Roseimicrobium gellanilyticum: one gene and its partners. The main gene of each other region encodes a partner of the protein of the gene in region 5 in a complex. Links are inferred from orthologs where the notes say so. Each region holds a gene or a part of one and is shown on either strand. Other genes may lie near its edges.

Region 1 (5,496 bases), on a different replicon or contig from region 5:
CGGCCTTCACGGTCCTGCTGGGTGAACTGCGCAAGACACTCCTGTGCAAGGACTGGCAGCCGGACGACGCGCTGCTCACGGAGGCGGTCCGAGGCGGACGCAAGGAGATGATCGATGCCATGCTCGCAAGCTGGCTCGATCCCGCCCGCCTGGAAGGCCGGCGCGATGCCGGTGACGCGGAGATGGCGGAGTGGGTCATGCGGCGGGCCACCGAGACGCGGCGGCAACGGGCCGATCAGGACGAACTCGTTGCGGCCGCAGGCAAGGGTGATGTGGCGACCATCCGGCGGCTGCTCGATGCCGGTGTGAACGTGAACTGCGTGGCCACGAGCCGGCACACGCCACTGACCCAAGCTGCGGTCAAGAGCCAGATCGAAGCGGTGCGGCTGCTGCTTGATCGTGGGGCTGCCGTGGATCAGCCGAAGCATCCCGGCTGGGACTACACACCGCTCTGCCTCACCAAGTCCGTAGCCATCGCAGAACTGCTGAAGGCGCGCGGGGCGAACGTGCATGCCAGGCTCTTCGGGCGCAATGTGAGCATTCTCACCTATATCGCCCGCTACGGTGGGGCGGACATGGTCGAGTGGATGCTGAAGCAAGGGCTCGATCCGAAGATGAGCGGCGACAACAAACGGAACCTCCTCTTTGACGCGGGAGGCGCGCGCACGGTCGAACTGCTGCTCGCCGCCGGCGTGGATCCCAACTGTGTGGACGAGTTTGGCCAGACACCGCTCTTTGACGCGGGAGACGCGCGCACGGTCGAACTGCTGCTCGCCGCCGGCGTGGATCCCAACCATGTGGACACGTTTGGCCGGACACCCCTCTCTGGCGCGCGGAACGCGGAGATCGCCCGCAAGCTGATCGCTGCAGGCGCGAAGGTGGAGGGTGGCGACGCTCTCTTCAGCGACATGGTCTACGGGAATGCTTCCGCTGGTGCGATGGAGGCGGTGATCGAGGCGCGCGGCAAGATGGATCCCGCCGCGGCCCAGAGAGCCCTGGTCGCAGCGGCACACAGAGATCAGGCCGAGGTGGCGGAAGTGTTGCTGAAGCATGGCGCGAAGGCGAATGAGAAAGGGCAATGGGGCCCGTCGGCCGACTTCCAGATACTGCCGCTGGAGGAGTGTGCGATCTTCGGCTCTCTCAAAACGGCGAAGATCCTGCTCAAGCACGGGGCTGACCCCAACGCAGGCGAGAGGCCGGGCGGTCTGCTCCAGATCGCCATCATGAACCGTCACGCAGACGTGGCGAAGATTCTGCGGGAGGCAGGCGCGAAGGGCGTCTCCGACCTCGCGTTCCACCTCGCGATGAAAGACGGTGCGAAGGTGCGGGAGCTTTTGCAGGCAGCGCCCTCCTTTGCCGAGAAGCCGGAGTTCTGGAAGGCCGCGTTGCCGTCAGCGGCCCGCCTGGGTGAGCTGGATGCCGTACGCGTGGCGCTCAGGAAAGGCGTGCCGCTCGCGCCGAGCCCCGAGGAGAATGCCTTCGATGCGGCCGCCTCCGAGGGGCACCACGAGGCGCTCGCCGAACTCCTCGCTCATCGTGGCAAACGGGATGACATAAGCGACCTGAAGCAACCGCTGTGGAATGCGGTGTGGAATTCGCATCCCTACGACAACCAGCGACCCGCGCCGGACTTCGAGAAATGCGTGAAGCTGTTGCTGGAGGCAGGAGCATTCGCCGCCTCGGACAATCCGCCAGGACCACCGCAGCTGGTTTTAGTGACCACCGCCGTCTTCACGCGGAATCCGGGCGGCAACGCGAACGTCATCGAGATGCTCGTGGCTGCAGGCGCCGATCCGAATCCCCCTGCGGGCGGAGGCAACCTCAGTGACCTGATGCAGGACGCCTGCACGCAGCGAGGATGCTCCACCCCCTTTGAACGGACGATCGCTGCGGTGGAGAAGGCGGCGAAGGTGGTAATCAAGCGGTGATCCCTTCAGGTCAGACCGATTGAGAGGGGCGGCCGAAAGGTGCTGAAGGTGCAGGGGTGGCGTGGAACAACGTACGGGCTCGGGGTCAGACCTGACGGTTTTTAAGAAGGCCTGTGACTCGCATGACCCCAAAACAAGATCAATCCGCTGCGCATGCCGCGAGGTAACCTGGCTTCATTTGCGACAAAGTCCGCTCTGCTCGGAGCGCCCCCCGCTGAAATCCCTACGGTCAGGGTTTCTTCGGCCCTGCCGCCAACCCTGGCACCACGGTCTTCTCAATCCAATCCTTCACCAGCACCTTCTCGGAGTCCGGGAAGGCGTGGCCCACGCCATCCATTTCGTGGTCAGTGACCTGCAAGCGAGCGTCCTTCACGGTCTTGCAGACATAGCTGGCCATGTAGTTTTTGCCGCCTTTGTTGGCGAGGTCGTTGCCCCAGGCGAGGTAGGCGAATTTGTCGCGGAGCTTTTTCTTCGCATCGACCTTGTTGCCGCCGCCTTCGATGATGATGAAGGCATTAAAGAGATCGATAAAATAGCCCTCACCGCGCGAAATGTTGGTGCCGATAGTGTGGGCTCCGTTGCTGAACCCCGCCACGAGGCGGATTTTTGGGTCGAGGTTGGGCAGCAGCTTCACCAGATCGGCGAGCATGGCCTTGTGATAGTCGATGATGACATCGAAGTCCTTGGGGTTGTCGAGGGCATCGGCGGGTGTCGGGGCCGTGGAAGGGTAGGGGAGGGCGGCGATGGCGTAGTGCCCCTTGTCCACGAGCGAGAATCCGCCGTTGGGGGTGTTGCCGCCCTTGCCGCCTGCAATCCACACCAGCAGTGGCACCGGCTTCGTGGGGTCGTAGTCCTCGGGAATGCGTACGTTGCAGGTGGCGGTGTTGCCGTTGTGGTCCTTTGGCAGGCTGGGGAACTCAAGGGCGACCACGGCCCCGGGCTTCACGCGGGGGTCGGCAGGACCCGAGGGTGCGGCTGCGGGCGTGGCTGGAGCGCCGGGTTTCGCGGGAGTTCTGGGCGTGAGCGATGCGGTCGCGGGAGTCTGCCAGGTCTTGATGTATTCTTGGTCCTCCGGAGAGAAGGCGGTGGCGGGCACGGTGAACTGCTGGCCATCCGCACGCTTGATGCGCACTTGGTCGCCCTGTTTCGCCACGATTTCCGCCTCCATGGTGCGGCCATTCTTGTCGGTGAAGGTCCGTGCGCCAGCCACGGCGGTCAGGGTGAGGGAAATAGCTGCCCAGCAAACCAGAGTTTTCTTCATGGGTTTGCGTTTTATCGAAAAGTTCGGTGGTCGGCAAGAGAAACTCTGTTCAGAATTGCAGCCCTTGGGAGGGTGGTCTGAGCGCGGGGACGGGCAAGCGGAAATCCGGCTTGTGAAATTTTTCACAAATTCAATTTGCCGCCCCGCCCCGCCTCCGGTAGTGAGATCGGTCTCTACGTCCCGCGGGTTCGCGGTTGGCTCATGGGTAGCTTTCTAGACAGCATCAATCTCGCCTATCTCATCGCTTCGGCGGTGAAGATCGTGTTCTTCAGCTTCCTGGTCATTTTGCCCATGGTGGCCTACTCGGTGTATGCCGAGCGCCGCGTGAGTGCCATCATCCAGGATCGCGTCGGCCCGAACCGCACTGGCATTCCGCTCACCCTTTTCGGAGGGAAGAAAGATATCCCCCTGGCTGGTCTCATTCAGCCCCTGGCAGACGGCCTCAAGTTCCTGTTGAAGGAGGACTTCACGCCCTCCCATGTGAAGAAATTCTACTACTGGCTGGCTCCCACGCTGGTCATGGTGCCGGCCTTGCTCACGGCGGTGGTCATTCCCTTCGGAAGCGAGCTGGATCTGAGCTGGCTCACGAAGTTCGGCGTGGAAGGTGCTTGGGTGCATCAGCCGGTGGCGCTGGTCATTGCGGACCTCAACATCGGACCGCTCTTCACCTTCGCCATCGCCTCGCTCGGCGTGTACGGCATCGTGCTGGCGGGCTGGTCGTCGAACTCAAAGTACCCCTTCCTCGGCGGTGTGCGCAGCTCCTCCCAGATGATTTCCTACGAAATCGCCTTGGGCCTCTCCATCGTCCCGGTGCTGATGATTCTTGGTGATCTGAACCTCTCCGAAATCGCCCGCTATCAGGACAAGAACGGCTGGCTGCTCCTGCCTTTCTGGGGTGAAGGTCTCAGCTTCGGCCGCTTCGTCCTGCTCATTCCGATCGCCATTTCCTTCGTCATCTTCGTGATTTCGATGTTTGCCGAGACGAACCGTGCGCCCTTCGACCTTCCCGAGTGCGAAACGGAACTCGTGGCCGGGTACCACACCGAGTACAGCTCGATGAAGTTCGCCCTGTTCTTCATGGGAGAGTACGCCGCGATGATCATCGGTTCCGGTCTGGCGGTCACCCTCTTCCTCGGCGGCTGGAGCATCCCCTTTGGTGGACTGATTGAGCAGTGGACCGGCATTCAGCTCACCTACCATGAGGGTGCGACTCCCTGGTGGCTGGGTCTGCTGCACATCGGCAGCTTCCTCATCAAGGTGGTGGGCTTCATCATCTTCTTCATCTGGGTGCGGTGGACACTGCCGCGCTTCCGCTATGACCAGCTCATGAAGCTGGGCTGGCTGGTATTCTTTGAACTCGCACTGGCGAATGTGTTCCTGACCGCCGTGCTCATGCTGTGGTTCCGCATCTGATCGACCCGCGATTATGGCCACGATTGTCTGTAAACGTCCCAAACTGAAATGGCATGAGCGCTGGTTTATCTCCACGTTCCTGAAGGGCCTGCGCATCACCCTCGGCCACGCCATTGCCATCGTGCGTGGTCGCAAGAAGGTGACCATGCAGTATCCCGAGGAGAAGTGGGATGCGAACCTGCCCGATCACTACCGTGGTGCGCCCACCCTGGTGACGGACGAGCACGGCCGCGAGCGCTGCGTGAGCTGCCAGCTCTGCGAATTCATCTGCCCGCCCCGCGCCATCACCATCACGCCTGAGGAAATCCCCAGCGAAGACAAGTGGGCCAAGGTGGAGAAGCGCCCCCAGGAGTTCAAGATCGACATGATCCGCTGCATCTACTGCGGCATGTGCGAGGAGGTCTGCCCTGAGCAGGCCATCTTCCTTCGCAAGGACTACGCCATCACCGGCCTGAGCCGTGCAGAGATGGTGCACGACAAGAAGAAGCTTTATGAGATTGGCGGCGTGCGTGAGGGCCTGGTGAACAAGTGGAACGATCTGAAGTAAGCCGTCATGCCGTCCTTCTTGTTTTATTTCTTTGCTGCGATGACGCTGGTCTTCGGCCTGATGGTCGTGGTGCTGCGCAATCCGGTGGCCAGCGCGCTCTCCCTGGTGATGAGCTTCGTGGGTCTGGCTGCGCTCTTCGTGAGTCTGGACGCCTACTTCATCGGCATCATCCAGATCCTTGTGTACGCCGGCGCGGTGATGGTGCTGTTCCTTTTCATCATCATGCTTCTGGATATCAAGGCAGAGGCGCTGAAGAAGGTGAATGCACTCCCGGTGGTGGGCGGCGCACTGCTTGCCATCATTTTCGTGGCCCAGCTTGGGAGCATCCTGGCGAATTTCGACAAGGG
Region 2 (5,636 bases), on a different replicon or contig from region 5:
CATTCACGAAGTGCCAGACCGGTGAGAAGCAAAAGCCCACAGCCGATAAACCACCAGAACACGTCTCTTCCAGGAGCGATCGTGACCACCTGGCTAAAAAAGATATCCCATCACGCCGCACGAAAAAGCAAAACTGGCGACAGCACGAATCAGGCTGGAGATGGAGGTGCTTGTATTCATGGGTTCACCAGTGACTTGCCTCTAGCATGCTCAAAGCTGCGCCCATAAGGCAAGCGCATTGTGCCTCACATCCCTCGTAACGCATCGCGAATCAGTTTATCCACCGTCATCTTGTCCGCTTCCGCGCCGGCCTTCTTCATCAGATCCTGCACTGTCTTCTGCGCTTCAGTTTGTTTGAAGCCCAACGTAATGAGCGCCAGTACAGCGTCGGTCTGTACCGCCTGCGTGGGATCGGGCGCGAGGCTGGCGGTGGAGGACTGCGCGGCCTGCCAGGTGCTCACGATGCCGACCTTGTCTTTGAGCTCGAGCACGATGCGCTCCGCAGTCTTCTTCCCTACGCCGTTGATCTTCGAAAGAGCAGCGATGTCGTTGCGAATCACATTGTCCTTGAAGTTCGAGACCGGCATGCCGCTCAGCACGGCCAGGGCCATTTTCGGCCCGATACCGCTCACGCGATCGATGAGGAGCTTGAAGAGATCGCGTTCTTCACTCGTAGCGAAGCCGTACAGGGTGTGATCATGTTCGGTGACGTGGTAGTGCGTGAGGAGCTTCACCTCCCCTGTCGCTCCCGCCAGCTTGTCATAGGTGGTGAGCGGGATGAAGCAGCGGTAGCCGACGCCGTTGCATTCGATGACGAGCTGGTTAGGCAGCGCTTCGACGAGCTGGCCGCGCAGATGGGAAATCATACGATGAGTCAAGCGGTCAACCGCACGCAGTCAAGAGAACGGCATGCAGAACCAACCGCAAGGGACGAGGTTTTGGGGTTGAAGTAGGGCAGGGGTGACCCAAGGTACGCGGGTATGAAGAGAGCCCTCGTTTGGATGGTCCTGAGTTGCAGCAGTGTGCTGTCCCTCGGCGCGGCAGAGCCTGCCAAGGCGAAGCCGTCATCATCCAAAAAGGCAACACCCGCCAAGACGCCAGCAAAGTCGGTTGAGAAACCGAGGACGCCGGAAAAGGAGGCTGCTGCAGCCCCTGCTCCGGTCACCCCTGTCGCATCCTCGGCGGCCTCTGCCACGAAGGCCGTCCCGGTGACCCCGGAGCGCAAGCTCGAGCCATTCCTCCTGCTACCCATGCCGAAGCTGGTCGGTACCTCTAATGCGAAGGCCGTGGGTGGATCCGTCACGACCGTGTTTTGCCCAGCCCGTGAGATAGCGGCATCCCCTTATATCCAAGTGTATACCGATGATGAATTCGCCAAATTAGGCATCAGTGCGGACGCCTTTGAGAAGAAGGCGCGCCAAGCTGCGGAACGGCTGCTCACCGTCTATCGCCCTGAGCTGATTAAAGACGAGGAAGGAAAGGTCCGATATGGCGTCTATCGCGGGGAGAAAGAAATCTTCGCCTGCCTCATGATGGCGCCATCTTTGGGCAAAGTCTTTGAGAATGTCTTTGGAAAAGAAGTCATTGTGGCAATGCCTGACCGCAATGCGTTGTATGTTTTCCCACCGAATCCTTCTGTGGTGGATGATTTTGCCGGGGATCTTGAGGTCCGTTATGAGTCCGCCTTGAATGCGGCCTCGGATGAGGTCTTCATTATCAAGGCCGAAAGCGGTGAAATCAGCGCACTGGGCAGCTTTTCCAGCCGTTAGGAGGGCAGAAAGCTCAGTACGGCATCTAAGCCCGGATCTTTCGAAAAGCCCTCAAACCGGGCCAAAATGGGCCATTTTGGCCGGTTTTTGGGCTCCGGAAGCAACATTCATTCGCCAATTGTTATGCGCCGTGCTATACTAGCCGTCTATGGCTACCGTAAGAAAAACACGTTTTTCGCGTCGGGTTCCTGACCATGTGACAGATGAGTTGGTGAATGTTCTGTCGGATGGCAAGGTGTATGAGTTCAACGTTCTGTTTGGACTGGTTTATGACAACCTGAAGCTGAAGAACGCGGTGAGCGGAGGAGAAGAGATGCTGCGTCTCCGTTCCTATGAGAAGCTCCAGAATCTGGTCAGCCGTGGTCTTGTGGAAAAGAAGCTGAAGAGCTATCGCGGTTTGAAGGGGATCGAGCAGGCGTCCAGCGTGCACACCCTCGCCCGCGCGGAAGCGGCCGCCGCCGCCGCCGCCGCTGCCCGCTAGATTTCCCGACTCGACCGTATCACTCATCCTCAACCTTTTAACCAAGCCGCCCTGGCCAATTGCAGGGCGGCTTTTTTGTAGCCTGGTCCCTGCTTCTTGACGCCGCCGGACTCCCGTCTAGTATCCCCCGACCCATGTTGGAGAATTATCTGCCCGTCCTTATGCAGGTGGCCATCGCCGCCGGCTTTGCTGGAGCCACGCTTCTTGTCAGTGTCCTGGCAGGGAAGGCTGCCCGCCGCAACAAGATGAAGGACTCCGCCTATGAATGCGGCATGCTCCCCCTTGGTGAAGCTCAGCCCCGCTTCAGCGTGAAGTTCTACATTGTGGCGATGCTTTTCGTGCTCTTCGATATTGAGGTCGTCTTCCTTTATCCTTGGGCGATTATTTACAAGGACTACATCGTGGCTCATGGCGCCTCCATTTTCTGGTGGGCGTTGTCGTTCGTGACCATCCTGCTGGTGGCCTTTGGCTACGCCTGGAAGAAAAAGGCACTCGATTGGAGCTCCTAGTGCGACTCTGGAATAGGGAATTATGGTCTGCCAGGTCTCGCTCTTTACTCTGAAGCCCGATGTCACGCCGGAGCGGCTTGAGGAGATGATGTGGACCACGCGCACCACCCTGTTGCGCATCCGTGAAATTCTTCATCTCAATGTGGGCAAGCGCATCCGTGAGAGCGACCCCTGGCATTGGTTCGTGAGCGTGGAAGTGGAGAGCCTGGATAAGCTCGCCATCGCGCAGGATGATCCCCACTACTTCAAATACGTGCGCGAGGTGATTGAATCCAGCGTGGATCAAAGCCAGATCCTCACCTTCGAGATGGAGCCACGCAAGGACGTGAAGTACTCCTGAGCAGGCAGCGGCACGCGGGGCCGCAGGTCGTTCCATACAGGCTATCTTCTGAGGGCTGCATAACGGCATGCGAGGCAATCCATTTATTTTGCGTCCGCGTGGAATCGTCTAGGCTTGACCTTCCTGCACACCTCTGGGCAAAATATTGGTGTCAAAATTACCAACACCACTGCCATGAAGACCTGCCTGATGATCGCGATTGCAGTCCTGGGTACTGCACTGATTTCCGTCCCGGCTCGCGCTGCGGATGATACCTATGTCCTCTTTGAAGAGGGGAAGGCTGCATTCCAAGCAGGCCAGTTTGAGATTGCCCGTGAGAAGCTGAGCAAGGTCGCCGAGCGCAACCCCAATCACGTGCCCACGAACGCGATGCTCGCACAGATCAAGCAGAAGATTGGTGTGGATAACACGAAGCTGCGCAGCACCTACGCCACAGTGATTATCGAGAAGATCGACTTCGCCGATGTATCGCTCGAGGAAGCGGTGGAAGCGCTTCGTCTTCTCGCCAAGAAGGCTTCCGGAGACAAGGTGGTGCCGAATATCATCATCAAGTCCCCTGAAATTGCCCAGAAAACGGTGTCGCTGAACCTGAGCAAGGTCCCCCTCACGGAAGTGCTGAACTACCTTGCCGAAGTGACGGGCGCCCGCATTACCTATGACACTTCTGCGGTGCTCTTCAGCAATCGCGCAGGCTGAGTTTCAGAACCAGCCGTTTTCATCCAGTGTGTGGCGGGTTCCCTTGGGAGCCCGCCATTTTCTTTTGGCAGCAAGAAGCCAGGTCCCGGCAGGAAGCAGTTGAGAAGCCCCTGCAAGTGGGGAGAAGTGCAAGACGCTCGCACCATGGATGCCTCAACCTCGAGTCCCCCGGAATCGCCGCCTCCTATTGCGCTGGTCACAGGTGGCGAGGGGGACCTCGGAAAGGCAATCACCACAGCGCTGCGGTCCCACCCCTATGCCGTGCACGCTCCTGGCCGCAGGGAACTGGATGTCTCTGACCGCGTGTCGATCACAAAATGGTTTGATGGACAGCCATCGGTTGATCTGGTGGTACACTGCGCTGGCGTGCTTCGCGATCGGCGACTTCCCAACATGGAGGAGGAGGACTTCGACACGGTGCTTGATGTGAATCTCAAGGGCGCCTTTCAAGTCTCCCAAGCTGCGTTGAAAACCATGGCCCGCAAACGCTGCGGCCACATCATCTTTATTGGTTCCAATTCCGCGAGATGGGGGAATGCGGGACAGGCAAACTACGCCGCGGCAAAGGCAGGCATCATTGGGCTCACGCACTCGCTGGCGAAGGAGTACGGCGGGCGGAATATTCGCGTGAATTGCATTCTCCCCGGCCTGCTCGAGACGAAGATGACGGCGCATCTGTCGGAGGAGATCAAGCAGAACGTCCGCGATGCGCATTCCCTGCGCCGCTTCAACACGTGCGAAGCGGTCGCGCGGTTTGTGGCATTCCTCGATCGGGATCTGCCACACACGTCAGGTCAGGTGTTCCAGCTCGACAGCCGGGTGAACCGGTGGACGTGAGAAGTGGTCCGCCCACTCCGTGTGCGGGTTCGCGTTGCTCCACCTTTGGGTCGCCGACGCCAGTTCACGTCACCAACCCTGTTCACATCATGACCGCGTACGGAGTATGCGGACCACCCATCAAGCAATGAACTTGATCTGTCCCGGTACCGAACCGCGGGCCATGGCGGCGTGCTGCTCGTCGGTGCAGGAGGAATTGATGGGAGCGTCCGGAGCCGTATCGCTGGATACCAGGAGGTTGTTTTCGACCATCCACTTTTCCACTTCTTCACCGCTGATGTCCGCGAGCATGGTGCCATTGACTTCCACGCAGGGGCTCAGGGGCTGGCCGCTCTTCTGTTCCATTTCCCAGCGGAAGGCAGGATTCTTGATGATGTCCTTCTCCTCCCATTCCAGTCCGTACTTGCGGAAGATGGCGCGGACGCCTTCACTCCATCCACAGTAGGTCTTCAGGTAGGCGGTGATTTTGGGCTGGCTCATGGTGGGATAGAAGGGGTGGAGGATTCGAAGGGAAGTTCTGGCAAAAGGTAGGGTCCAGGGCTGAAAATGCAAGCCGACAGGAGCCACATGGCCGTATCGGCACGGCTGCGGTTACTGGGATTCGTCCGCCAGATTCCCCTGGATGACGATATCTGCGGCGGCACCCTCATTCTTGATGCTGCCCAGATGATTTCCGCGAACGGTGTTGTCTTTCACGGTGCCGGAAACGCCCTCCCCGGCGTAGATGCCAGTCTGGCCATTGGTGCTGACTTCATTCTGCTCGACCTTGGGTTTGAAGCCCGAGCCGAAGATCAGAATGCCGTTTCCTCCGTTCCCTTTGACCTTGTTGCCGATAATGGTGATGGCCTCGCCGGAAGCGCCTGAGGCCAAAATGCCGTCCATCTTGGATCCCTGCACAGTATTGTTAAGAAGTTCGGTGCCCGCGCCTGGAGCCTGAACCTGAATGCCAGCCTGCTGGCTCTCCGTGATGATGCACTCCTGCACCTTGGCTTTCGCCCCCCCAT
Region 3 (2,952 bases), on a different replicon or contig from region 5:
TCGCTTCGGCGGTGAAGATCGTGTTCTTCAGCTTCCTGGTCATTTTGCCCATGGTGGCCTACTCGGTGTATGCCGAGCGCCGCGTGAGTGCCATCATCCAGGATCGCGTCGGCCCGAACCGCACTGGCATTCCGCTCACCCTTTTCGGAGGGAAGAAAGATATCCCCCTGGCTGGTCTCATTCAGCCCCTGGCAGACGGCCTCAAGTTCCTGTTGAAGGAGGACTTCACGCCCTCCCATGTGAAGAAATTCTACTACTGGCTGGCTCCCACGCTGGTCATGGTGCCGGCCTTGCTCACGGCGGTGGTCATTCCCTTCGGAAGCGAGCTGGATCTGAGCTGGCTCACGAAGTTCGGCGTGGAAGGTGCTTGGGTGCATCAGCCGGTGGCGCTGGTCATTGCGGACCTCAACATCGGACCGCTCTTCACCTTCGCCATCGCCTCGCTCGGCGTGTACGGCATCGTGCTGGCGGGCTGGTCGTCGAACTCAAAGTACCCCTTCCTCGGCGGTGTGCGCAGCTCCTCCCAGATGATTTCCTACGAAATCGCCTTGGGCCTCTCCATCGTCCCGGTGCTGATGATTCTTGGTGATCTGAACCTCTCCGAAATCGCCCGCTATCAGGACAAGAACGGCTGGCTGCTCCTGCCTTTCTGGGGTGAAGGTCTCAGCTTCGGCCGCTTCGTCCTGCTCATTCCGATCGCCATTTCCTTCGTCATCTTCGTGATTTCGATGTTTGCCGAGACGAACCGTGCGCCCTTCGACCTTCCCGAGTGCGAAACGGAACTCGTGGCCGGGTACCACACCGAGTACAGCTCGATGAAGTTCGCCCTGTTCTTCATGGGAGAGTACGCCGCGATGATCATCGGTTCCGGTCTGGCGGTCACCCTCTTCCTCGGCGGCTGGAGCATCCCCTTTGGTGGACTGATTGAGCAGTGGACCGGCATTCAGCTCACCTACCATGAGGGTGCGACTCCCTGGTGGCTGGGTCTGCTGCACATCGGCAGCTTCCTCATCAAGGTGGTGGGCTTCATCATCTTCTTCATCTGGGTGCGGTGGACACTGCCGCGCTTCCGCTATGACCAGCTCATGAAGCTGGGCTGGCTGGTATTCTTTGAACTCGCACTGGCGAATGTGTTCCTGACCGCCGTGCTCATGCTGTGGTTCCGCATCTGATCGACCCGCGATTATGGCCACGATTGTCTGTAAACGTCCCAAACTGAAATGGCATGAGCGCTGGTTTATCTCCACGTTCCTGAAGGGCCTGCGCATCACCCTCGGCCACGCCATTGCCATCGTGCGTGGTCGCAAGAAGGTGACCATGCAGTATCCCGAGGAGAAGTGGGATGCGAACCTGCCCGATCACTACCGTGGTGCGCCCACCCTGGTGACGGACGAGCACGGCCGCGAGCGCTGCGTGAGCTGCCAGCTCTGCGAATTCATCTGCCCGCCCCGCGCCATCACCATCACGCCTGAGGAAATCCCCAGCGAAGACAAGTGGGCCAAGGTGGAGAAGCGCCCCCAGGAGTTCAAGATCGACATGATCCGCTGCATCTACTGCGGCATGTGCGAGGAGGTCTGCCCTGAGCAGGCCATCTTCCTTCGCAAGGACTACGCCATCACCGGCCTGAGCCGTGCAGAGATGGTGCACGACAAGAAGAAGCTTTATGAGATTGGCGGCGTGCGTGAGGGCCTGGTGAACAAGTGGAACGATCTGAAGTAAGCCGTCATGCCGTCCTTCTTGTTTTATTTCTTTGCTGCGATGACGCTGGTCTTCGGCCTGATGGTCGTGGTGCTGCGCAATCCGGTGGCCAGCGCGCTCTCCCTGGTGATGAGCTTCGTGGGTCTGGCTGCGCTCTTCGTGAGTCTGGACGCCTACTTCATCGGCATCATCCAGATCCTTGTGTACGCCGGCGCGGTGATGGTGCTGTTCCTTTTCATCATCATGCTTCTGGATATCAAGGCAGAGGCGCTGAAGAAGGTGAATGCACTCCCGGTGGTGGGCGGCGCACTGCTTGCCATCATTTTCGTGGCCCAGCTTGGGAGCATCCTGGCGAATTTCGACAAGGGTAAGACGAAACTGTCCGATGTGCCGGTGCAGTTTGAGCGCGCCACGGCGGCGCAGAAGCTGCCAGGCATCAAGAAGGATCTCGAGCGTGAGTCCCTCCCTGACGCCAAGCTGGTGGGCCAGGCCCTCTTCCAGCGTTACCCCTTTCAGATTCAGCTCGTGGGTGTGCTCCTTCTGGTCGGCACCGTGGGCGTGGTCATCCTCAGCAAGCGTGAAGTGAATTAGTCCCAGTCCTGCGATGGTTACCCTCAGTCATTACCTCATGGTCAGCGGCCTGCTCTTTGCGATCGGGCTGGTGGGCGTGGTCGTGCGGCGGAACATCCTCACCATCTACATGTGCCTGGAGATGATGTTGAGCGCCGCGAATCTCACGCTGGTGGCCTTTTCCCGTTTCCGTCTCGTGGAGGGACTTCCCGATTACAATGCCCAGGCGCTGGTGTTCTTCACCATCACCGTGGCTGCCGCCGAGGTGGCCGTGGGTCTCGCCATCATTGTGGCGCTCTTCCGCGCGAAGCAGAGCGTCGATGTGGGCGCCGTGGAGAAGATGAAGGGCTGACAACTCCGACGATCTGATGAATTTCTCTCCCGAAACCCTTACAGGCATGGTGCTGCTGCTGCCGCTGGCATCAGCGGTGGTCATCACCCTGTTGCACGGGGTGCTGAAGAATACCGCTCACCTCATCTCCACGGGCGTGGCTGTCATCATGTTCCTGTGCGCGCTCGTCTTTCTCGGCGCGAAGGATCAGGATCGCCTCCTGATGTACCCCTTCCTGCAGGTGGGTGATTTCAAGGCGAACATCAGTTTCATCGTCGACCAGCAGAGCAAGGGCATGCTCTTCATCGTGACCTTCATTGGCATGCTGGTGCACATCTATTCCACTAGCTACA
Region 4 (5,613 bases), on a different replicon or contig from region 5:
ATTGGAAAGTCCAGCATCGTCGCACAGACCGCTCAGGCAAACGGCATGGAATTCATTGACCTGCGTCTCTCGCAACTCGCCCCCACGGATCTCCGCGGGCTGCCCGTGGCAGAGAAAGGGATCTCCAAATGGTTTCCCCCCGAGTTCCTCCCGCGCAAGGGCAGGGGAGTACTGATGCTTGATGAGCTCAATCTCGCTCCGCCGGCGATGCAGGGCATGGCGCAGCAACTGGTGCTGGATCGTCGTGTGGGCTCCTACGAAGTGCCGGAAGGCTGGTTCATCTGGGCCGCGGGCAATCGCAAGGAGGATCGCGCCGCCGTTTTTGACATGCCTGCGCCCCTGGCAAACCGTTTCCTGCATCTCGAAGTGGAGGCTTGTTGGGAAAGCTTCAAGACGCATGCGCTCTCGGCCGGCGTGCATGAGCAGATCCTCGCGTTTCTTGCCTTCCGTCCAGAGCTTTTGCACCGGCTGGATTCGCAGCGTCCTGCGTGGCCTTCTCCGCGTTCGTGGGTCATGGCGAGCAAGCTCCACACGGCGGGGCTCGAAATCGCTCCGGTAGTGGGTCCGGCTGCGGCAGATGAATTCCGATCCTACCTGGAGCTGTATCATGAATTGCCGAATCTGGAGCCCATCCTCCAGGGTGTGGATGAGGCCAGGGTGATTGCCTTCCCGAAGGAACCCTCCGCAAGATACGCGGTGACCATTGGCCTCACCCTGCGTGCGGCGGATCCGGAGCGCGGCTATCGCGGCTTCAAATGGCTCGCGGAAAAGGCGCCCGCGGAGTGGCTGCAGCTCTACGTGGTGGATCTCTTCAAGCAGATGCGTGCGCTGGGGCATCTCGGGGCCTTTGCGCGTCTCGTGGCGCAAGATGCGCAACTGCGTAGCTATCTGCACGGCTATCAGCAGCTCATGGCTGCCTAGTGAGCATGACGGCGCTCCACAGCATCGAAGGCGGCCTGGACGCGCAGCAGTGTCTCAGCGCTTCCCTCCTTCGCTTGCGCGCAAGGCAGCCCTTCTTCGCGGCGCTCGCGCTCTTTGCGAAGTATGAGGTGACCCCGGATGTGCCGACCGCCGCCACCGACGGCGAGGCCATCTTCATCAATCCCATCTTTTGGAATGCGCTCGCTCCTGAGCAGCAGGACGGTCTGCTCCTGCATGAGGTGCTTCATGCCGCGCTCGGCCACTGCACGCGCCGCGGCGGGCGTGACATTGGCCTCTGGAATACGGCCGCGGACATCGTGGTGAATGGCATGATCCTCGCCGAGTCGGACCTCGCACTGCCAGCCGGTGGCATGCGAGATGACAAGCTCGCGCACTTCAGCACGGAAGAAGTATACGAAATCCTCAAGCGAGAGCGCCCGGACATGCCTGCGCCAGAAATGGCGGACCTCCTGGCATCGGAGGATGGCGAGACCCATACCGCAGGCTCCGAAGCCCAGGCTGCTGCCCTCCAGCGTCATTGGGTAGATGCCATGCAGAAGGCGCGCACCATCATGCGCAGCATGGGGCAGGAGGCGCCACCCATGTCCATGCGCCGGGAAATGGAATGTCTGGAGCCCGGTCATATCGACTGGCGTTCGTGGCTCTGGCGTTATCTCGTGCACACACCCACCGATTTCTCGGGGTATGATCGGCGCTTTGTCGGACGCGGCATGTACCTGGAGGCACTCGAAGGCGAGAGCGTGCGCGTACACGTATGCCTGGACACCAGCGGCTCTGTCACGGACGCGCAGATGAGCGTGTTCCTCGGCGAAGTGCAGGGCATTCTCTCCGCCTATCCGCATCTGGTCTGCGACCTTTACTACGCGGACTCCGCCCTGAATGGCCCCCACCACTTGGACGCCTTTGAACCCCCACCGAGTGCTCTTGGCGGTGGCGGCACGAATTTCCGCCCCTTCTTTGAGCACGTGGAGCGTGCGCAGGAATATGGCGAGACCGCCCTCGCGATTTACCTCACGGACGGCTACGGCCACTTCCCCGAGTGGCAGCCCCGCATCCCGGTGCTGTGGGTGGTGACAGCGGGTGGACTGGACCTGAAACGGTTTCCCTTTGGGGAGCGGATTCGGCTTACGGGTTGAAGGACGTTTCGACGTTAGGCAGGTGGCGGTTCAAGCAGAGCGACTGAGGCCGCGAAGTGTACCTCCATTTCGCCCCCGTGGGTTACATCCGCGGGCAGTTCGGCTTGTGACTCCGTAACGAGCCGAAACACTTGCACCTTAAGGACATCGCCCACGCGCGGATGACACTCGGGAGGTATCGGCTTGGTACGTGACAGTTCCACGCAATGCATGAATCCCGTCTGGCCTTCAAAAGTCCCCCAGTAAGCGTATCCGCCATCCCGGATGACGGTGAAGGGGATAATGTCGCCAACTGCTACACTCACGTTGCCAGATAACAGTGTGTTCAATTGCAAGACAAGCGTCGAGGACCAGCCTTTTCTCAGCTTGTGAAATATTTCACAAAGCGGTTGCCCCCGGCCGGGCAGGGACTACCATGATCTTCAAGGAGCCGCCATGTCTGCACCCGAGCCCATCGTCACCCCTTTTGCCTACGATTCCAAAATCGAGAGCAATGTCGTCATCACCAAGCTGGATGCGGCGATCAACTGGATGCGCAAGAATTCCCTCTGGCCGATGCCGATGGGTCTTGCCTGCTGCGCCATCGAGCTCATGGCCACGGCCAGCTCCCGCTATGACATCTCCCGCTTCGGTGCGGAAGTCTTCCGTTTTTCCCCTCGCCAGGCTGACGTGATGGTCGTGGCCGGCACGGTTACCTACAAGATGGCCCTCGCCGTGAAGCGCATCTGGGACCAGATGCCGGAGCCGAAATGGTGCATCGCCATGGGCGCCTGCGCCAGCAGCGGCGGGATGTACCGCAGCTACGCGGTGCTGCAAGGCATCGATCGCCTCATCCCGGTGGACGTCTACATTTCCGGATGCCCTCCCCGTCCTGAAGCGCTTCTGGAAGGTTTCTTCCGTCTGCAGAAGAAGATCGAAGCTGAGTCTTCCCTGCTCGACCAGAAGAAGGAACTCGTGGAGGAACTGAGCTAAGCCGCCGCTGTAGCAGCACGTCACGTCATCCATGAACGCCGCGCAAATCGTCAAGGCCCTCACCGAGAAGTTCGGACCTGCCATCACCGGCACCACGGAGTTCCGTGGCGAGCACAATGTCAGCGTGACCTTGGAGTCCCTGAAGCCCCTGCTACGCTACTGCCGCGATGAACTGGGTTTCGACTACCTCGTGGACATTTCCAGCGTGGACCATTACGAGACCGAGCCGCGGTTTGAGATGGTGTATGAGCTTTACGGGATGACGCATCACGAGCATCTGCGCGTGAAAGCCATGCTCCCCGAAGACCAGAATGTTCCAACGGTGACGGACATCTGGCTCACGGCCAACTGGCATGAGCGCGAGGCCTATGACATGATGGGCATCAAGTTCGACGACCATCCCGATCTCCGCCGCATCCTCATGTGGGAGGGCTATCCCTTCTTCCCCCTGCGCAAGGAGTTTCCCCTGGCTGGAAAGCCCAGCGACATGCCGGAAATCGCCTTCACCGGGATCGCTCCGCTGGAGGGTGGTCCCTTCGTCACGTGCCCCACGGACGCAGACACCATCGATCGCGAGCCCCGTGCGAAGAGCTTTGATTCATAGCCGGGGCAAATACGCGGCATTGGAAAAAAATACTGGTGTGGCGTTTAGTTTGCGCTGAGTCTGGGATTGTGAAGCACCGCTTCTCCCCAGAGCTGGAGTACAAGCTGGAAAAGTCCGGCTGGTATGCTGGTCGCGAGACGGATGCGGAGCTCAAACTGCTCCATTTTCCCATGCACAAGGCCGGGGAACGATTCCTGACGGAGTTTGGTGGGCTGACGATTGGCTCGCAGCTCTTCTGCAACGCGTACTACGTGAATGCGCACTATGAGCACCATGAGCGTCTGGCGGTGCTCTCAGGCCTGCCCAATCTCCTTCCGGTGGCAGCGACCTGGTATTGGGGTGAGGGCTCGCTCTGGCTGGATGCGACAGGCCGCGCCTATCTGACAGACGACTATGAACTGGCCTTCGTGGGCAAAACCGTGGAAGAGGCTTTGGAGCTGCTCATCCTGGGAAAGGAGATCCCGGCACACTACAGGCGCTGGGATCTGCCACCTCGCGAAATGTAGCCAGCGGATGCAGCAAAACTCCGGACGATCGAAGCGTCCGGGATTGAAAAATTTGCCATCAAAGCAATTCGCAGTGGCGCAGCATGGAAACTGCTGCATTCAGCTAGATGTATTACACCGTATTAATTGCTATCATTTGCAACTTTTTGGCAGCAGCCGCCTGCCGGGCCGGAGATCCCGCCTATGACTACGTGGCGGGCTGGCTGAAACCACCGGCAGGACTCGAGCACATGGGAAACTCCCACGGTGAGATTGCGGTGGATTCCAAGGGGCTGATCTACGTCAGTGTGGACGGTGATGGAAATCCCGCGGGCAAGCCGGGCATCCAGGTGTATCGCCCAGATGGCAGCTACTCCCACAATGTACCGAATCTGCCAAAGACCTTGCATGGGTTTGTGATTCGTCACGACGTCATCTACGGAGCGGTGCTTGGAGAGCAGAAGGTCATCAAGGCCACATTGGATGGCCAGATCCTGATGGAGATTCCCGCAAGCGCCTTTCCGGAAGAGAAGCGCGGCCCTAAAGGTTTGAAGCTCACCTCTGTGGATGTGGCTCCCAACGGCGACATCTATGCCGTGGACGGCTACGGCCTTGATTGGATCTTCGTCTTCGACGCCACAGGCAAGTTCAAGAAGGTCTTCGGTGGTCGGGTGGCCCCTTACAACTTGAGCAACTGCCACAAGATCTTCATCGATCCGCGTTACGAGCAGCCCCGCATCCTGTGCTGTGATCGCGTGAACCTGCGCCTGCTGCATCTCAGCCTGGAGGGTGATGTCATTGGCGAGCTCGCCACCGGCCTGCGCCGTCCATCCTCGGCGTCGTTCCATGGCGAGTATGTGTGCATCGCGGAGATCGCCGGGCGCGTCAGCGTGCTCGACAAACAGGGACGAACGGTCATCACGCTAGGCACCAATGAGACCTCAGGAGAAATCAACACCAACAAGGTGGAGCCAGCCCAGTGGCATGAGGGCGTCGTGACCTCGCCGCATGGCATCACTTTTGATGCGGCAGGAAACATCCTGGTCACAGAGTGGAATAAGAACGGTCGCGTGCTGCGGTGGAATCGGAAGCAGTGAAACGCGCTGTTTGGTGGAGCATCGTCATGGTCGCCATCTTGCTGCAGCCCGCAGCTTTGATGGCCCATGACACGGACCTCGTATACGCCCGCATTGAGAGAAAAGCCCCGGGCGGCAAGGTAACGCTGCAGGCCACCGTCGAGTGCCGCAGCAATCCTCTTGTGCCCGATCAGGAAACGGCGCGGGAGGCGTTGGCCACGATGTTCGACCTTCAAAAGGTTCCCGATGCCCAGGAACAGCCCGCCAGTCGCGGCGTGGTAGGCAGGCCATTGGGCGAGCCTGATTGGTCCGTGCAAAAGGAGTGGACGGATGCCACCGTTCCCGTTCCCGTGCAGTCTCCGGCAGACGGGGGCGAAGAGCATTGCTGGGTGACGGCA
Region 5 (5,819 bases):
CTGGCTGAATCCCGTTTCGCGGAGCACGCGCTGGATTAATCTCTCAAACGCCTTGGGAGAGAGCCTATCGATTAGAAAGCGAAGAAGTGTTTCCTCCCACGAGGAGGCATTCATCTCAGCTTCTGTCTCTCGTTCGGTGGCCTCGCCAAGGTTCTTCAGGGTTCCGGTCTTGCCCTTCGCGGTCAATGCCCAAATTCCGCGAATAGAATTTTCCAAGAAGCCAAGCTGCTTCAGGTAAGTCCAAGACCACGCGAGCTCATAGTCGAGATGGGTGCGATTGTAGGTCGCGGAGCGTGTCTTGTGTTTCTGCTCCACTATTTCATCGGGGAGCTTCAGTAAGGCGATGACTTCTTGAACCAACTCCTCTTTTGAAGCTGAGCCGCCAAGCTTCTGCAGGGCTTCCAAGGAGGCCTGCATGAGAGTCTGACGGTGGGGAAATTCAGCCATGAGTTTGGCGAGGATGTTACAGAACAGAGCAGGTCACATTCAAAGCGCAAGGCGCAAGACTTCCCCCTCACTCCAACTCCAGCCCAAAGAACAACCGCAGCCACGGCTCCACGTCCTCGAACTCCACGGCTTTGCCGGTGGAGATGAGGAAGGACTTCATGTTCTCGGTGAATCCTTCGCCGGCGAAGACGACGATGCCGGGGATGGGCCAGGCGGCGATGTCTTGAATCACGGAGGGAATCTTCTCCTCGGCAGTGCCTTCCACGCCCTGGAACTTGCACTCGATGCCCAGGGTCTTGCGCGTGACGGGGTCGGTGAGGACGACATCGATGCGACGGCGGGCTCCCCAGATGCGGCGGGCGACGACCACCTGTTCGCGTGCCTGCAGGCCGAGCTTGGCGGCCAGTTCCATGCACAGCTTCACGAGCTGCGCTCCGTTGGCGACTGCCGTCTTACGCCCAGCCATGTTGATTCAATGAGGGATGATGTGGTGTGATGGAAGATGATGCCGACGATGCGGGTGTGGACAGCGCATGGCTCACGCGCTTCACCGCGAGCGTGGCGTGGTCGCGCTCCATCTCGGTGCCGACGAAGCGTCGTCCCGTGCGCAAGGCAGCGACTCCCGTGGTGCCGCTGCCCATGAAGGGGTCATAGACCAGCGCGCCTTCCTTGGTGGAGGAGAGGATGCAGCGTTCCACCAGGGTGAGCGGCTTCTGCGTGGGGTGCCTGCCGTGCTGCTTCTCGTCCTTGCCTGGCGCGGGGAAGCGCCACACGGACTTCATCTGCTTGCCGGTCACGGCCTTCATGGCGGCGTAGTTGAAGGTGTGCTTGCTCTTTGCGGACTTCGCGGCCCAGAGCACGGTTTCCGTGGCGTGGGTGAAGTAGCGGCAGGAGAGGTTCGGTGGGGGATTGGGCTTCTCCCAGGTGATGTCGTTGAGAATCTTGAACCCGAGCTGCTGCATCGCATAGCCCACGGAAAAGATGACGTGGTGCGTGCCGCTCACCCAGATGGTGCCGTCGGGCTTGAGCGCCTTCTGGCACCACTCCAGCCAGGCGAGGTTGAACTCATGGTTCAGCTCCGCGCCGCGGGACTTGTCCCAGTCGCCCTTGTCCACCTTCACCATGCGGCCGTTCTTGCAGGTCATGCCGCCGTTTGAGAGGAAGTAGGGCGGGTCGGCGAAGATAGTGTCAAACACGCCATTCGGATGCAGGTCCACCGCGGCCTCCATGAGCGCGAGGCAGTCGCCCTGGTAGAGCCACGCGCCGTGTTGCTTGTCCTCATGAATGAGCCGCGGCGCATCCGTGGGACCTACGCTGGCGACAATCGGCGCCTGTTTCACCAGCCACTCCGGCCGCAGCACCGGGTCCGCAGTGTCGGACTTCGGTTTTTTGCTGGGAGCATTTCGGCGGGACGACATTCCCTGTTCAATCGAATACGCGGGGGGCGAGTCAAGCACGATTCGAGAGTTCACGCGGAAGATACGTGTAACTTTGAGCGGCAGGCGGGTGGTGCGGAGAGGATTAGCCGCAAAAAGACGCAAAAGGCTCAAAAGGGTGGGCGGAAGGGAGTGGCGGGTGAAGGAGACGCTTCGGGTTAACCGCAAAGGGGCAGAGGGGCAAAGGACGCAGAGGGGGGGAGGGTTTTGGGTCCGCGGTGCGCGGCACGGGGTGGGGTAGTTGCGTTTCGAAGCAGAGGAGGCAGAGACGCGCAGGTGGAGCGTTCGCTCTGACTGAATGAGGTAGCCGCAAAAAGACGCAAAAGGCTCAAAAGAGTGGGGGATGGCCGGAGAAGGCCCGCAAGCATCCCTCCGCGCCCTCTGCCTCCTCCGCATCGAGGGGCACCATTCTTGAGGCACATTCACCACTCATGATCCCATCCCCATAATCCTCTGCGTCCTTTGCCTCTCTGCCCCTTTGCGGTTAACCAGAAATGACCCAGCCACAGTGCTTCCACCCAGCGACCTCATCCCTTTTGAGACTTTTGCGTCTTTTTGCGGCGAACCCGCAGTCATGGCCCTGACCCAGACGGCTGAAGCCGTCGCTACTTTTGGGCTGCGCCCGTCCACTCCCCGATCGCGCTTGTGAAATTTTTCACAAATTGATCTTGCCGCACGCCCTGCCGCGGGCACTTTCCCTTTCAGCCCCTCCCTTCCGCCTCCCTCATGGCTACCACCGTCCGCGAACTTGAAGCTCCCGATGCCGCCGCGAAATCCGCGCTGCACGAAGAGGCGGTGTCAGACATGATTGGTGAGAAGCTGGTGCTGAACATGGGCCCCTCTCACCCGGCCACCCACGGCGTGCTCCGCCTGGTGCTGGAACTCGACGGTGAAATCATCACCAAGGCAGACCCGGATGTCGGCTACCTGCACCGTGGGGATGAGAAAATCGCCGAGAACATGCATTACAACCAGTTCGTGCCCTACACGGACCGGTTGGACTACTTGGCCCCCCTCGCCAACAACGTGGCCTACGCCATGACCGTGGAAAAGCTCATGGGCTGGGAACTCCCCGCCCGTGGCAAGGCCATCCGCGTCATCTGCTGCGAAATGGCCCGCATCTCCTCCCACCTGCTCGGTGTGGGGGTGTTTGCCATGGACGTGGGCGCCATGTCCGCGTTCCTGTACACCTTCACGGAGCGCGAGAAGCTCTACAATCTCAGCGAGCAGCTCACCGGAGCCCGCTTCACCACCAGCTACACCCGTGTCGGCGGCCAGACCCGCGACATGAATGAGGCCTTCATCACCGGCCTGAAGAAGTTCCTGGGTGAGATCCTCCCCGTCATCGATGAGCTGGAAGCCCTGCTCTCGAAGAACAGCATTTTCCTCGGCCGTACCCAGGGCCTCGGCGTCATCACGAAGGAAGACGCCATCACTTGGGGCATCACTGGCCCGAATGCGCGTGGCAGCGGTGTCGACTTCGACATCCGCAAAGCCAATCCCTATCTCGACTACGACAAGTACGAGTTCGACATCCCCATCGGCACCACGGGGGACAGCTATGACCGCTACCTCGTCCGCATGGAAGAGATGCGCCAGAGCGTCCGCATCCTGAATCAGGTGCTCGCTGACCTCCCCGGTGGCGCCATCAACGTGGGCGACCCCAAGGGCATGCTTCCGAAGAAGGAAGGCGTGCTCATGAAGATGGAGGAGCTCATCCACCACTTCATCGTCGCCACCCAGGGCCTCGATGCTCCCGCCGGCGAAGTGTATTTCGGCGCGGAGAATCCCAAGGGCGAACTCGGTTTTTATCTTTGCAGCAAGGGCGGCGGCGTCCCCTACCGCCTGAAGATTCGCAGCCCCTCCTTCATCAACCTGAGCATCCTGCCCAAGCTCCTCCCCGGCCACATGCTGAGCGACGTCCCTGCCATCCTTGGCAGCTTCGACTTCGTGATGGGCGAGTGCGACCGGTAGAATCTTTCTTTTTCAGATATCCGACCATGGCACTGGCAGTCCCCGCAGAGCTCGAAGCGAAGATGGATGAGGTAATCACGCATTACCCCGTCTCGAAGCGCAGTGCCGTGCTGCCGCTCCTTCACCTCATCCAGCATCACTTCCGCTACATCAGCGAGGAGGCGGTCACGTGGGTCGCGGCGAAGCTGGAGCTGGAGCCCATCAAGGTGCTGGAAGTGGTCACCTTCTACCCCGGCTTCCGCCAGACCGCGCCCGGGAAGTTCCACATCCGCGTGTGCCGCACGCTCTCCTGCGCCATGGCAGGCAGCTATGAATTGATGGACTCCCTGTGCAAGGTGACAAATATTGACCGCTCCCACACGGACCACCATCACCCCATCGCGGTGAGCCCGGACGGGAAGTACAGCATCGAGTTCGCCGAGTGCCTTGCGAGTTGTGGGTTCGGTCCGGTCTGCATGGTGGAGGATGACTTCCACGAAGCCATCCAGCCGGACAAGGCGGAAGACCTGCTGAAGAAGTACCAGTAAGGGGAAAAGCGGGCCGTCACCTCGGTCCGCCCTTTATCTCTGGCGAAAAACTCCTTGTCAGCGCCCTTGGGTGACGGCACGTTGCGGTTTCTGCTATTGCGCAGGATTTTGCTCATTGACTGCATGTCTTCCCCGTTCCGTCCTACCTTTCTCTCGTCCGAACTTTCATCGCCCGCCGGAGCTGGCTTTGGTCCCACCCAAGCCACCAGGCAGCCGAACAGGCCCGGTGGCGGACGTGGTCGTGGGGGTGGCGGCGGTCGCGGTCGCGGTCGTGGTGGCCCCATGGGTGGCGGCCGGTTTGGCCGGCCCGGACCTGAGGAGCCCACGAATCCTGAAGATGCCGTGGAAGTGGAAGGCACCGTGGCCGCTGTGCTCGCGGGCACCATGTTCCGCGTGAAGCTGCGCAATGGCCACATGGTCCTGGCCCACATTTCCGGAAAGATGCGCAAGCGGTTCATCCGTCTCGTGATCGGCGACGAAGTGAAGCTCGAAATGTCGCCCTACGATCCGGACAAGGCGCGTATCGTTTACCGTCTGTGACCGCGGCAGGAGCCTGCTGCGGTTCATGACCGCAGGTCCGCCTCACTCTCGCCAAGAGCTCCGCGATGTCTGACTATCACCTCACCATCGCGGACAAGCAGACTGGCCCACACAGCCAGTTCTACATCATCCAGGGCATCCGGGAGGGGCGCCTCCGTGGCAGCGAACTCATCTGGCGTCTTGGCATGGAAGGCTGGCAGCCGCTCCGTGAGCTGGAGGACTTCTCCAGCTACTGGCCGCCTTCGCCGGAGATGCTGGCCAAGGCAGAGTCCGCGAAAGAACTGGCCCGCACCGCGCTGGACCAGCCCCAGCCGTGGCTGCGCTTCTGGGCACGCATGCTGGACATGGCGTGGTTTTTCTGCGCCGTCACCTTCTTGCTGGGCTTGATTCTGCCGGAGTCTGCCCGGCAGTGGCTTGGGCAGATCGAGCGTCCGCTCATCCCGCTGGAGCCTTTCTTTCTACTTTTCTATGTTCCAGTGGAGGCCTGGATGCTCTCCCGCTATGGCACCACGCCGGGACGCTCCCTCCTGCGCATCCAGGTGCGTACCCTTCCTGGCGGTTTTCCTTCGTATCGGCAGGCCCTCCACCGCAGCCTGCTGGTGTATGTGAAAGGTCTCGCTCTGGGGCTTCCCTTCATCACCATGCTGGTCATGCTCTGGTGGAAGTTTCGCATCATGGAGTCGCGCGTCGCTCCCTGGGATGAATCGTCAGAGACCCGCGTGGAGCATGGCGAGCCGGAACCCTGGCGCTACGTCCTGCTCACCGGCATCGTCCTCGGCGTCGCCATGACCCTCGGCCTCCTGCTGGTGCAAAAGTGGCCCGAGCTTGAGGCAGCGAGGCGCAACTACTTGTCCAGGTGAGCGGCCTGTGCTTCATGAGGTGAAAGCAACCTCAT

What was found.
Region 1: the proteins of nuoD (region 5) and DES53_RS29820 are in contact, whole or in part, in a cryo-EM structure (PDB 6ZJN), measured with the Thermus thermophilus proteins. The link is inferred for Roseimicrobium gellanilyticum from one-to-one orthologs. Residues at the interface, in WP_223903221.1 of Thermus thermophilus: Pro35, Ser36, Asp139, Gly141, Ala142; in WP_096411122.1 of Thermus thermophilus: Ala224, Glu225, Gln226, Glu227, Ala295, Trp297, Phe298, Arg299.
Region 2: the proteins of nuoD (region 5) and DES53_RS18385 are in contact, whole or in part, in a cryo-EM structure (PDB 6ZJN), measured with the Thermus thermophilus proteins. The link is inferred for Roseimicrobium gellanilyticum from one-to-one orthologs. Residues at the interface, in WP_223903221.1 of Thermus thermophilus: Met26, Thr27, Asn29, Gly31, Pro32, His34; in WP_096411116.1 of Thermus thermophilus: Glu45, Ser46, Asn48, Pro50, Ala51, Gly52, Glu53.
Region 3: the proteins of nuoD (region 5) and DES53_RS29815 are in contact, whole or in part, in a crystal structure (PDB 4HEA), measured with the Thermus thermophilus proteins. The link is inferred for Roseimicrobium gellanilyticum from one-to-one orthologs. Residues at the interface, in WP_223903221.1 of Thermus thermophilus: His72, Arg73, Leu76, Gln77, Thr80, Tyr81, Arg84, Thr144, Tyr148, Arg151, Asp158, Glu161, Trp162, Val163, Thr164, Gly165, Gln166, Asn171, Arg174, Lys179, Glu180, Asp181, Leu182, Pro183, Glu184, Glu185, Arg200, Glu203, Leu207, Glu210; in WP_096411123.1 of Thermus thermophilus: Thr2, Ala5, Leu6, Ser9, Ile12, Thr13, Tyr16, Leu33, Lys34, Pro35, Arg36, Phe37, His38, Leu58, Ala61, Ala62, Cys63, Pro64, Tyr66, Ile99, Phe100, Cys101, Gly102, Leu103, Glu105, Glu106, Ala107, Cys108, Pro109, Gly111.
Region 4: the proteins of nuoD (region 5) and nuoB are in contact, whole or in part, in a cryo-EM structure (PDB 6KHJ), measured with the Thermosynechococcus vestitus proteins. The link is inferred for Roseimicrobium gellanilyticum from one-to-one orthologs. Residues at the interface, in WP_011057128.1 of Thermosynechococcus vestitus: Pro17, His18, His19, Pro20, Ser21, Met22, Val25, Arg27, Met29, Thr31, Ile38, Asp39, Cys40, Glu41, Pro42, Val43, Ile44, Gly45, Tyr46, Leu47, His48, Arg49, Gly50, Met51, Lys53, Ile54, Asn57, Arg58, Pro65, Tyr66; in WP_011056552.1 of Thermosynechococcus vestitus: Leu46, Met47, Tyr48, Thr50, Ala51, Cys52, Phe54, Ile55, Glu56, Ala58, Ala59, Ile61, Gly62, Ser63, Arg64, Phe65, Asn76, Pro78, Thr89, Thr91, Lys93, Met94, Ala97, Leu101, Met123, Phe124, Ser126, Asp127, Ser128, Tyr129.

What each region holds. Positions count from the first base shown.
Region 1 is NZ_QNRR01000017.1:117,713-123,208, reverse strand. The notes cover bases 2,500-5,496. They hold DES53_RS29820 (complex I subunit 1/NuoH family protein), read left to right. Parts: upstream 2,500-3,390; coding sequence 3,391-4,602; downstream 4,603-5,496. Other genes in these bases: DES53_RS29810 (NADH-quinone oxidoreductase subunit J family protein), read left to right, coding at 5,156-5,496; DES53_RS29815 (NuoI/complex I 23 kDa subunit family protein), read left to right, coding at 4,616-5,149; DES53_RS29825 (SHD1 domain-containing protein), read right to left, coding at 2,500-3,189. Outside these bases: DES53_RS29830 (ankyrin repeat domain-containing protein), read left to right, coding at 1-1,928; more of DES53_RS29825, read right to left, coding at 2,158-2,499. UniProt on the Escherichia coli protein: NDH-1 shuttles electrons from NADH, via FMN and iron-sulfur (Fe-S) centers, to quinones in the respiratory chain. The immediate electron acceptor for the enzyme in this species is believed to be ubiquinone.
Region 2 is NZ_QNRR01000006.1:384,279-389,914, reverse strand. Bases 1,334-4,071 are described here. They hold DES53_RS18385 (NADH-quinone oxidoreductase subunit A), read left to right. Parts: upstream 1,334-2,384; coding sequence 2,385-2,759; downstream 2,760-4,071. Other genes in these bases: DES53_RS18370 (SDR family oxidoreductase), read left to right, coding at 3,940-4,071; DES53_RS18375 (tetratricopeptide repeat protein), read left to right, coding at 3,274-3,795; DES53_RS18380 (Dabb family protein), read left to right, coding at 2,782-3,099; DES53_RS18390 (hypothetical protein), read left to right, coding at 1,981-2,250; DES53_RS18395 (hypothetical protein), read left to right, coding at 1,334-1,769. Also shown: DES53_RS18405 (hypothetical protein), read right to left, coding at 1-62; Holliday junction branch migration protein RuvA, read right to left, coding at 246-866; more of DES53_RS18395, read left to right, coding at 1,251-1,333; more of DES53_RS18370, read left to right, coding at 4,072-4,632; DES53_RS18365 (glutaredoxin family protein), read right to left, coding at 4,753-5,112; DES53_RS18360 (protein kinase domain-containing protein), read right to left, coding at 5,224-5,636. UniProt on the Escherichia coli protein: NDH-1 shuttles electrons from NADH, via FMN and iron-sulfur (Fe-S) centers, to quinones in the respiratory chain. The immediate electron acceptor for the enzyme in this species is believed to be ubiquinone.
Region 3 is NZ_QNRR01000017.1:116,827-119,778, reverse strand. It holds DES53_RS29815 (NuoI/complex I 23 kDa subunit family protein), read left to right. Parts: upstream 1-1,185; coding sequence 1,186-1,719; downstream 1,720-2,952. Other genes in the region: nuoL (NADH-quinone oxidoreductase subunit L), read left to right, coding at 2,637-2,952; nuoK (NADH-quinone oxidoreductase subunit NuoK), read left to right, coding at 2,303-2,620; DES53_RS29810 (NADH-quinone oxidoreductase subunit J family protein), read left to right, coding at 1,726-2,289; DES53_RS29820 (complex I subunit 1/NuoH family protein), read left to right, coding at 1-1,172. UniProt on the Escherichia coli protein: NDH-1 shuttles electrons from NADH, via FMN and iron-sulfur (Fe-S) centers, to quinones in the respiratory chain. The immediate electron acceptor for the enzyme in this species is believed to be ubiquinone.
Region 4 is NZ_QNRR01000003.1:485,882-491,494, reverse strand. Bases 1,567-4,281 are described here. They hold nuoB (NADH-quinone oxidoreductase subunit NuoB), read left to right. Parts: upstream 1,567-2,513; coding sequence 2,514-3,050; downstream 3,051-4,281. Other genes in these bases: DES53_RS11930 (SUKH-3 domain-containing protein), read left to right, coding at 3,723-4,160; DES53_RS11935 (NADH-quinone oxidoreductase subunit C), read left to right, coding at 3,082-3,654; DES53_RS11950 (vWA domain-containing protein), read left to right, coding at 1,567-2,078. Outside these bases: DES53_RS11955 (ATP-binding protein), read left to right, coding at 1-921; more of DES53_RS11950, read left to right, coding at 927-1,566; DES53_RS11925 (NHL repeat-containing protein), read left to right, coding at 4,307-5,236; DES53_RS11920 (hypothetical protein), read left to right, coding at 5,233-5,613. UniProt on the Escherichia coli protein: NDH-1 shuttles electrons from NADH, via FMN and iron-sulfur (Fe-S) centers, to quinones in the respiratory chain. The immediate electron acceptor for the enzyme in this species is ubiquinone.
Region 5 is NZ_QNRR01000011.1:109,693-115,511, reverse strand. Bases 1,813-4,733 are described here. They hold nuoD (NADH dehydrogenase (quinone) subunit D), read left to right. Parts: upstream 1,813-2,609; coding sequence 2,610-3,857; downstream 3,858-4,733. Other genes in these bases: infA (translation initiation factor IF-1), read left to right, coding at 4,508-4,733; DES53_RS24790 (NADH-quinone oxidoreductase subunit NuoE family protein), read left to right, coding at 3,884-4,384; DES53_RS24800 (DNA-methyltransferase), read right to left, coding at 1,813-1,865. In the rest of the region: DES53_RS24810 (restriction endonuclease), read right to left, coding at 1-447; DES53_RS24805 (PD-(D/E)XK nuclease superfamily protein), read right to left, coding at 515-913; more of DES53_RS24800, read right to left, coding at 900-1,812; more of infA, read left to right, coding at 4,734-4,924; DES53_RS24780 (RDD family protein), read left to right, coding at 4,990-5,784; DES53_RS24775 (ribonuclease H-like domain-containing protein), read left to right, coding at 5,818-5,819.